DNA from 2 places in the Paenibacillus sp. FJAT-27812 genome. Region 2 is predicted to be linked to the other one. Evidence: riboswitches for the same ligand, from Rfam matches in the RefSeq annotation. Region 2 holds a riboswitch; the other holds the start of a gene.
The links. Region 2 has a riboswitch for cyclic di-AMP ahead of ADU23_RS13545 (C40 family peptidase). Riboswitches for the same ligand answer to the same signal wherever they lie in the genome.

Region 1 (5,113 bases), 3.0 Mb from region 2:
TGATCGAGCGGGATGAGGAGCGCAGCGTCAAAGCATCGGAATCATTGGCTGGCTGGCTTGGTCTTGAGGAAGTGCGGCGGATTGAAGCTTTCGATAACTCGAACATCCAAGGAACGAATCCTGTCTCCGCGATGGTCGTCTTCACCGATGGCAAGCCAGACCGCAAGGAATACCGCAAATACAAGGTGAAAACGGTAAAAGGTCCCGATGACTATGAAACGATGCGGGAGGTCATCCGGCGCCGTTATGAGCGTGTACTCAAGGAGGAGCTGGCGGCTCCGGATTTGATCGTAGTCGATGGCGGCAAGGGACAAATATCGGCGGCGCTTGATGTGCTGGAGAATGAGCTTGGTTTATTCATTCCGGTATGCGGCCTCGTGAAGGATGCGAAGCACAAAACGGCGCAGCTTATGACGGGTGATCCTGCCGAGATCGTACCTTTGCCGCGAGACAGCCAAGAGTTTTATTTGCTGCAGCGCATTCAAGACGAGGTGCATCGATTTGCGATAACGTTCCACCGCGAGCAGCGCGGCAAGTCTATGGTCGAATCGAAGCTTGACTCGATTCCGGGCATCGGTGAGAAGCGACGCAAGCTTCTGCTGAAACATTTTGGCTCGATCAAAAAAATAAAAGAGGCCTCAGTCGAAGACTTTCGGCCCCTATCTATTGGTGATAAACTAGCTTCGCAAATTATAGCTGCTCTAGGGGAGGAGTCGTCGTAACAGACGGCTTCTTCTCTTTTTTGTGGCTCAAATATTTGAGAACAAAGGCAATCAGCACCGGCAGCACCGAGAAGAAGATCGCCGAGATGATATTTGGCGCTGTGCCAATCGTCAGCAGCGATAATCCGACCGCTACGCTGTTGAAGATCGCATGGGTGAACATGGACGTAATCAAGCCGTATCGGACGAAAATAAAGCTGAATATGAGCCCGATAATCATCAGCTCGATCAATCTTGTCGAGGACGGATAGAACGGATACATGACGTGTCCGAGCGCCCAGAAGAAGGTTGGAAGCAGCGCTGCGGCAAACGTATTTTTGAACCATTTGCGGAATAATCCGATACCGAAGAAGCGGAAGACAGCTTCCTCCGAAATCGCAGCCGCCCAAGCAAGCACTGGCATGAGCCATAAAATGCTCATGTTGTAAGGAGACTGCGTAGCGTCCGACGTATCCCAGGTGCCAATGGTCAGCCTTAAAGCGATGAAGATGACGGATTGCAGCGCGAACAAAATAATCGCGAATAAATAGGCGAGGCCAACGCTGCGCCATACATGGTCACCATAGCCTTTTTGCCCGAAGCGCGGCCATAATGCGCGGCCCTGTGCCTTCCATAAGCCATCGCCTGCGATTAATGAAATATAAATCGCGCCGGCCATTGGAATGGTTAGCAGCACCGTTACGACAGCCGTAACCGTCGTAGTCGCTCCGGCCATATCAGCCTCGCCCATCGAGGCCCGAATGCCGTCAAGCACATTCAGATTCATGATGATATAGGTGATAAAGTAAATGATGGTCAATATGATTCCATATTTGAAGGAAGTGAATTTCCGGTACAGAACGGCATAGATGATCGCCAAGATGAACAGAACGAAACTCATGAACAAGTAACCGAAGCCGGTAAGGAAACCAGCTATTTTGTCTTGATTTTTCACATAGCTGACATAATCATCCGGGGCGGCAAAGGCGGGCTTATATTTGGTTATGACCGTGCGCCCATCAACGGTTCGCGCGTCGATATGGATCGTTAATTTTGCGTCCTTAATGGCATAATCCGTTTTTGGCTGGCCCTGCCAATCTCCGTTGTCCAATATTTGATTGCCTTGAAATTCAACCCCGCTGAAGCTTTGATTCGTTAGGAAAGCGATAGCTTCCTTCGTTTTATCTGCGTCCGACAGCTCCTCGCCATCGATTAGAAAACGCCATGCCACAATTTTTTCGCTTTGCATATGTACGTAAACGAAGCCGCTGCCGCCGCCAATAAATTTCAAATCAACTTGGAACGTATCTGTCGGGAAACTAGAGTCGTATTTGTCAGCATACGTTTTGGTCAGTTTATTTTTGGATAAATAACCGTTCATGATTTTATCGGTTTGGTGGACGGCTTTAGCCGATTTCACCGTCAGTCCTGTCTGTTTCTCCGCGAAAGCGGCCGCGCGGCTCTCAGCGGTCGACTTCTCAATTACCTTTGTGTTTAATTCGCCGGATGCGATGGATGCGAACATGGGAGCGATGTCTACGGCTGCATAAATAATAAAGCAAGCAATCGCTGCCCATAAAAAACGTTTCCATTCGTTAGGCTTGATAGAATCAATCATGGATTCACCCCTACTGTCTTTATAATGAGTAGCTTATGACAATACATTAACATATTAATCCCTGAATTATCCAATGGAGATGACCGCTTGCACACAAGAAACAGCGAAATAACGATGTCCAGCAAGCTTGGAGCTTGCTGCTTCATTCCATTGCCCTAATTTGAGCAAATATCGTCCCTTTTGTCATATCTATCACCTTTATATCGGGACTGATTTGGGATTATAATCGTTAACGTCATACTAAATTGAATAGCACAGCCGAATTTCCTAAGGAAAACGGGGGAACCATAAAGTTGTCAAATGAGTGGAACAAGCTGCAAGCAAAAGCGGTTCAAATTTGGCGGCATGGGGTGAATTTTAGCGGAGGAGCATGATCTCTTGCCGCCGAATAGGGCTGCCTGTCCAGGCCCGAATCCGACAGCTAACCTCGTAGGCGTATTGGAACAGGACTCATCGCACAGAGCACTTGAGTTTCCAGTGCTTTTTTTTATGCTTAAAAACAAGCAATTATGATAAAACAAAAGAAGAAGGTAGCGGATGAAGATAGATTGGAATGTGCTCAAGTGGTCGCCGCCGCGCATATTGGTTAGCGGATTTGCGCTTATTATTTTACTAGGTGCCGTATTATTATCCATGCCATTTGCATCGGCAAGCGGCGAGAGGCTGCCGTTCATCGATGCGCTGTTCACGGCGACGTCAGCGACATGCGTAACGGGGCTGGTTGTCGTAGATACGGGTACATATTTCTCCGTCCCCGGACAGGTCATTCTCATGTGTCTATTTCAGCTCGGCGGACTTGGCTTTATGACGATGGCCACGCTGGTTGCGCTAGTGCTGCGCAAAAAAATTTCATTGCGAGAGAGGCTGTTGCTGCAGGAAGCGATGAATCAATCGAGCATGGAAGGCATCGTTCGGCTTATTAGACGGGTCATTGTATATTCGCTTGCGATAGAATTTGTGGGGTTCACGTTATTCTCCTCCCGGTTTGCGTTCGATATGCCCTTTGGCAAAGCGTTGTTTTTTGGCGCATTCCATGCGGTTTCTATGTTCAACAATGCGGGATTCGATATTTTTGGCGGCTATAGAAGCTTAACGATGTATGTATCGGATCCCATTGTTAATATAGCGGCAATGATGCTTATTATAACCGGCGGATTGGGTTTTGTTGTCATGTCGGATCTGATGGAGTACCGCAAAAACCGCAGGCTGTCGCTGCACAGCAAGGTTGTATTGTCGATGACGGGAGCCTTGATTGCAGTAGGCACTATCGTGATTTTTATATTTGAATTTTCCAATACGAAGACGCTTGGCTCGTTGGATTGGGGAGGCAAAATTTTATCCTCCTTCTTCCAGTCGGTCACGCCGCGGACGGCAGGAGCCAATACGCTTGATTATACGGCTTTGCGGCAAGCGACGATGTTTTTTACGATCATCCTGATGTTTATCGGCGCATCGCCGGGCTCGACAGGCGGCGGCATCAAGACCACAACCTTTACGACGCTGGTCGGAGCGGTTATTGCGATGATTCGCGGTCGCGAGGATATTGTCATGTTCCGGCACCGGCTTGGCAAAGACAGAATTTTCAAGGCGCTGACGATTACATTAATCTCGTTAGGTTTAGTTATTATTGTGACGATGACCTTGTCAATGACAGAGGATCAGGCGTTCATTAAATTATTATTTGAAGCAACCTCTGCGTTCGGTACGGTAGGATTGTCGATCGGCGTCACCCCGGAACTCAGCACAGTAGGGAAAATAGTCATTGCATTAACGATGTTTGCCGGACGGCTTGGGCCATTGACATTAGCTTACGCGCTGGGGCCTCGCACAGAAAAAGAATTGTACCGGCATCCTGAAGGCAAAATTACGATTGGATAGGGGAAGCTGCAAGTGGGTATGAAGAAGAAACAATTTGTCATAATAGGTTTAGGAAGGTTTGGCTCAAGCTTAGGCAGAGAACTCATCGAGCTAGGCAATGAGGTGCTTGGCATCGATAAGGACGAGGAGGCCGTTCAGGAAATGAGCGGCGTTCTGACCTATGCGGTATCTGCGGACTGTACGGACGAGGAAACGCTTCGTTCGCTTGGCGTGCGCAACTTTGACTGCGGCGTCGTCGCCATTGGCGATGACATTCAAGCAAGCATTTTAACGACCATCCTGCTTAAGGATTTAGGGGTCAAGAAGGTTGTTGCGAAAGCGATGAGCGAGCTGCATGGCCGCGTGCTTGAGAAGATCGGCGTAGACCGTGTCGTGTATCCGGAGCGGGATATGGGTATCCGTGTTGCGCATCAGCTTGTTTCTCCCAATCTGCTTGACTATATAGAGCTATCCAAAGAATATACGATTGCCGAGCTTGCCGTCCCGCAGTGCTTAAATGGCAAATCGCTGCATGACCTGAACCCGCGCGCCAGGTTTGGCTGCAGCATCGTCGCAATCAACAAGCCATCGGGCATCATTATTGCACCAACGGCAACCGATGTGCTTGCTGAACGAGACGTTATGGTTATCATCGGGACGAATGAGCAAATTGAAGATTTTGAGGCAACCGTTATTCGTTAGGCTGCTTATAGGAATGGAAGTGATATGCAGGTGGAAACCGCTGTAACGCCAATCATTCATCACTTGCTTATTTTGCTAATACTTATTGTAACGGCTGGCATGCTTGCAGGGCGTGCGGCAGCTAAACTTCGTATACCTGATGTAGCTGCGTTTATATTAGTGGGGCTGCTGCTCGGCCAAGGCCTTCATTGGATCAATGAATCGAGCAGTTCGTTAATTAACCAGCTTATTTTAA
Region 2 (5,113 bases):
ATGATGCTTCTGCTGTCTATTTCCTTCATAATCGCTTTTGCCAGCGGGTGGGAAGAGGACTTCTCGATCGCTCCAGCCACTTGGAAAAACAGTTCCTCTTCATAAGCTTCCAATTGAGCGACATGCGGTTCGCCCTTCGTTAAAGTGCCTGTTTTATCAAAAGCGAGCGTATCGATCTTGCCAAGCTGCTCTAGGAACACGCCGCCTTTGACCAGTACGCCGTTGCGTGCATTTCTCGTAATTCCCGAAACAATCGCAATGGGGGAGGAAAGAATCAGTGCGCATGGGCAGCCAACGATGAGTACCGATAAGCCTTGATAAAGCCATGTCATCCAATCTCCTTGAAAGAGGAGCGGAGGCACAAGCATAACAAGCGCTGCAACAAGCATAATAAGCGGCGTATAATATTTGGCGAATTTATTAATAAAGAGTTCAGTTGGCGTTTTGGTTTCCTGTGCTTCTTGCACGAGATGGAGTATTTTAGCCAAGGAAGAATCTTTGTACGCTTTATCGATTCGAACGACCAGCAGTCCCTCATTGTTAATGCTGCCGCCAAATACGGGCTCGCCGGATTCCTTCTCAACCGGAAGCGATTCTCCCGTAATCGCAGCCTCGTTCACCGAGCTTTTCCCGTCTGTGACCGTACCGTCCGATGGGATTTTCTCGCCGGGCTTTATTTTCACGAAGTCGCCGACTTGCAGGGAGGAGATCGGAACGATCACCTCTTGGCCGTTGTCCAGCTTTAAGGCTTCCTTAGGGGCAACTTGGAGTAAAGCCTCCATGGAACGCCGCGCCTTCTCCATTCCATACCCTTCGAGCAGCTCATTAAGCCCAAATAAAATGGCAACGAGCGTAGCTTCCTTCCATTCGCCAATGGCAACCGCGCCAATTAATGCAATCGTCATTAACGTATCGATATTAAATTTTAGTTTGAATAGGTTTTTGAGTCCGCGGAAAAAGGTGGTGTAGCCGCTAATAATCGTCGCAAGCACGTACAAAATAATGACCGCTTGTTTGTCGAGTACGCCGTCAAGCAGCAATGCCGCGACATAAACAACGCCGGATGTAATGAGCAATTTCAGCATTTTCCCATTGCCGTCTTCATGGCTGTGGTCATGACCATGATCATGTCCATCATGCGTATGACCGTCATGATCATGGTGATTATGATTGTGCTCGGTATTTGATTCCGCGCTCGATTCGATGTAGGCATTGTCCGATTTTAAAATTTTTCTGACTTCGACCATGGAAATTTGCGGATTAACCGTTAATTTTCCTGAGTTATAGCTAAGCTTTGCATCATCGCCATGCTCCAATTGCTTGATCTCTTCCTCCATACGGAGGGCGCATCCGCCGCAGGACAGCCCCTTTATGCGATATTCATTCATACGTTAGCCTTCTTTCAAAATCAATATATGAATACTTGCTCATATAATATGCGAATCCAACATTTATGTCAAACTTATTCTCCCCAAATGTGACATAAAAACATAAAAAAACCATCGAGCTGTTTCTAAACAGTCCGATGGTATCATATTCGCAGGAAATGATCTCGTGCCTTTACTTAACAGATAAGAGTATACCGAGGAACGGAAGCAATATACCCATTAACATACTTGTGATAAATAGGCCGCGTTTTTCTCTTTTATATAGAGGAATCAGCATAGCCAGAGCAATGAGCCCGAGTGCGATCATCGCAAGCGGCGCAAAACCCCAGCTCCATTGCAGGTCTAAGGTTTGCATTTGGCCATGCAGCCGCTTAAATAACGGAGAAGGCGTCGGCAGCTCAAACTCGTCTTCATGCGGGGGCTCCTGTACGCCCATAAAGGCTGTAATGATAAGAACCGCAAGGGCTACAAACGTTTCAAGGCGAAGCCACCATAGCAGCTTGCGTTCATCTTTGCCATTATTCGTTAGCTTCGCCAGAAAACCGTTCATAAAGCCAAGAAGGAGAAGCGGCAGAAAGACAAGATGCTTGAGCAGAAGGGCTTCGCCGTAATTGATGCCCCATGAATTGATATATCCGTCAACGATAAGCGACATCATCACTAGCCCAGCGGCTATGATAAGCGCCATACTTACAATCGATAGCGGCGTAAACCAGCGGATAAAAGCGTTCCATCTCAGTTCGCCCCTTGTGAACCATGCTGCCAAGAGAAGCGTTCCAAGCCAAATCGATACGGCAGCGACATGGATGGATTGGGAGAGAAATCCCCATGTGGCGGAGAAACCGGTCGGGTGGCTTGCCCATCCGTGAGCAAGTATGCTGCATATCCAGGTGATGGCAAGCAGCCACTTGGTCCACTTATGCTGAAAGCCGCTTAATACCGTGATCATGTACATGACCGTACAGATGATAAGGTTCCAGATCCATGCGTTCCCGTAGTTGTAATCCTTTAATACGATGAGCAAAATTTGCACAAAGGACATATTTTCGGCAAAATCGCTGAGGACAATCGTTGTTCGTATGATTGACATAAACGAGAATAATGGAATGCCGAGAATCGCGTATTGGAATAAGTCCACTGGATATTTAATGGCTGGCTTTGAGCGGTCAGGAACGAATAAAAGACATATGTAACCGCCAGTAAAGGCAAAGGACAAATAAAGCAGTGTTTCGAAAAAGTAAATATACAAGGTTACCAGCTCCAAATTCCGTTTCGATGGTTAGTTTCTAAAGCATCATATCATAATTGGCAATAAATGAATGTATGCTCATATGACAAATGACCGAAAATTTGATATACAAGGATAGACTGCCTTAAACGTAATCTTTCTGATATAATGAAAAGTACGAATATAAAGGCGGTGGCAAAGAGAGATGGATCGAGTAGTGGAAGAACAATGCGACGATACTTGTTTAGGCACCGATATGAATCTGAATGTGTTAAATCAAGCAAAGCTGCAGGAGCAGACAGCGGTTGATTTGGCTGAGCTTTTTAAAGCGCTAGGTGATCCTACAAGGGTTAAAATGATACATGCTTTGCTGAACCATGAGTTATGCGTGCATGATTTATGCCTCGTACTCAGCATGGCGCAGTCCGCCGTTTCCCACCAGCTTCGCTATTTGCGCAATGTGAGAATCGTTAAGCGCCGCAAGGAAGGCAAGACGGTTTATTACTCCATTGATGATGACCATGTCAAAGAGATTTTTGTTCAAACCTTGAAGCATTTGGAGCACGCTTAAAAGCAAAGAGTAACTGTATGTAAATACGGATACTCTTTTTTTATCGGCTAGCTCGAGCACAGTTTTGGCATGAATAAATCAACTATTTGACAAACCAAAAGGAAAGATAATGAAAAATGAAAGGATTCTAATATAGATTTTGGAGGATTATGGCTGAAACAATCGAATTAAACTATACTATGTAGTCTATTTACGTGCCTAATTCTTTGTTTTTGTAAGAAACGGGGGAACCACCTAGGGTGAATTGCTCAAGGATTATCCTACAGCATAGGGATCTTCAACCGAACCCATAAGCTAACCTCGTAGGCAGCGAAGGGAGAAGCAGCTTTGAAAAGAAGTTTAGTCGTATTTTTATCCTGCATCATGTTATTGCTTGGCGGAGGGAGCGTGCTCGCTGAGAAGTCAGAGCGCTCGGTGCTTGACGCTTCAGTAGGCGATGTTATCGGAACTCCGTATAAATGGGGCGGCACAACGAATAAAGGATTTGATTGCTCGGGCTTTATTTTACATATTTTTAACCAGTTTGATGTGAAGCTGCCAAGAACATCCCAGTCTCAATCCGAGACGGGTACTGAGGTCAATAAAGATGAGCTGCGTGAGGGAGATCTTGTATTTTTTAATACAAGCGGAAAAGGAGTCTCCCATGCAGGCATTTACATAGGAGAAGGAAAGTTCGCTCATTCTTCTACAAGCAAAGGGGTTACGATTACGAAGCTGAGCGATAGCTATTATGAGAAGCGTTACGTAACGGCACGCCGAGTAATAACAGAGGATGCTTTTGCGGCAATGATGGAGTCGAAGTAAGGTGCCGCAGGTTATAACCGCAGAGGTTGAATAAGAGGCTGTGCAGAAGTTCATCGAACTTTTGCGGGGCCTCTTTTTTATGCCTTTTCAAAGTAGCGCAAGCGGCTGGCTAATTTGGAGGCGCTTTTTGAAGCTTTTTATGAAAACGCATACATGTCATTCTTGATTTCACCATTTTTGACTGTCCCGAAGGGGTGTCAGCCGCTTTAAATGCGATTGGTATATTTTGCGGATGCAGTAAAACCGGGGGTTTTCGGACAAAAATGACACATAATCGTTGTTGTCGGAATAGTCGGACTAGTTATTTTCCTTATATATCTTCATAAGAGTTATGCGCTTTCATGAAGATGGAAAACGACATATTTACGGGTTTTCCGTTTGTCGGCTATCGTTGTAATTGTAAGCGATAGCATTTGTGAAATCCTAATCGCCAAACACAAACAAGAACAATAATTACGAAACGGGGAAGGAGTGATTCTATGCAGGAGGTTAAACGTATTGCAACGGGCAGCATGCTGAAGCCGGGCAAGATGAAGAGCAGAGTGGGGAAAAGATTGTTTCAAAATTGGGAGCTGTATCTATTCATCGCCCCCGCCTTTTTCTACTTTCTTATTTTCTCTTATCTTCCGATGTATGGCATACAAATTGCGTTCAAAAACTTTATACCGACAAAAGGGATTTTAGGAAGCCCTTGGGTAGGTTTTGATCATTTTGTCCGATTTTTTGATTCTTATTACTTCTGGGACTTGATATGGAACACTTTGAGCATTAGCCTGTATGAACTGGCTATCGGGTTTCCGATTCCGATTATTCTGGCGCTTGCCTTCAATGAGATTAAGGGCGGCTTCTTTAAGAAGATGGCTCAGACCGTCACTTATGCGCCGCATTTCATTTCAGTCGTCGTTATGGCGGGTATGATCATTACGTTCCTGTCGCCTTCGTCAGGGATTGTCACGCACCTGCTTCAATGGCTAGGGTTTGACGCACCTGATTTTCTGACTGATCCGAGATGGTTTAAGACGATGTATGTGCTCTCAGGTGTATGGCAAAGCGCAGGCTGGGGTACGATCATATACTTGGCAGCGCTATCAGGCGTAGATCCAGGCCTGCATGAAGCAGCGA

Region 1: it holds a riboswitch for cyclic di-AMP, as region 2 does, so the genes downstream of both, ADU23_RS00800 (TrkH family potassium uptake protein) here and ADU23_RS13545 (C40 family peptidase) in region 2, are expected to answer to the same signal.

Annotation. Positions count from the first base shown of each region.
Region 1 is NZ_LIGH01000001.1:179,441-184,553, reverse strand. It holds gene uvrC (excinuclease ABC subunit UvrC) at 1-722, shown strand, start outside; gene ADU23_RS00805 (CPBP family intramembrane glutamic endopeptidase) at 691-2,319, opposite strand; cyclic di-AMP (ydaO/yuaA leader) riboswitch at 2,566-2,770, shown strand; gene ADU23_RS00800 (TrkH family potassium uptake protein) at 2,857-4,197, shown strand; gene ADU23_RS00795 (potassium channel family protein) at 4,216-4,878, shown strand; gene ADU23_RS00790 (cation:proton antiporter) at 4,903-5,113, shown strand, end outside.
Region 2 is NZ_LIGH01000001.1:3,219,886-3,224,998, forward strand. It holds gene ADU23_RS13530 (heavy metal translocating P-type ATPase) at 1-1,388, opposite strand, end outside; gene ADU23_RS13535 (copper resistance D family protein) at 1,561-2,637, opposite strand; gene ADU23_RS13540 (ArsR/SmtB family transcription factor) at 2,822-3,187, shown strand; cyclic di-AMP (ydaO/yuaA leader) riboswitch at 3,373-3,511, shown strand; gene ADU23_RS13545 (C40 family peptidase) at 3,515-3,991, shown strand; gene ADU23_RS13550 (ABC transporter permease) at 4,504-5,113, shown strand, end outside.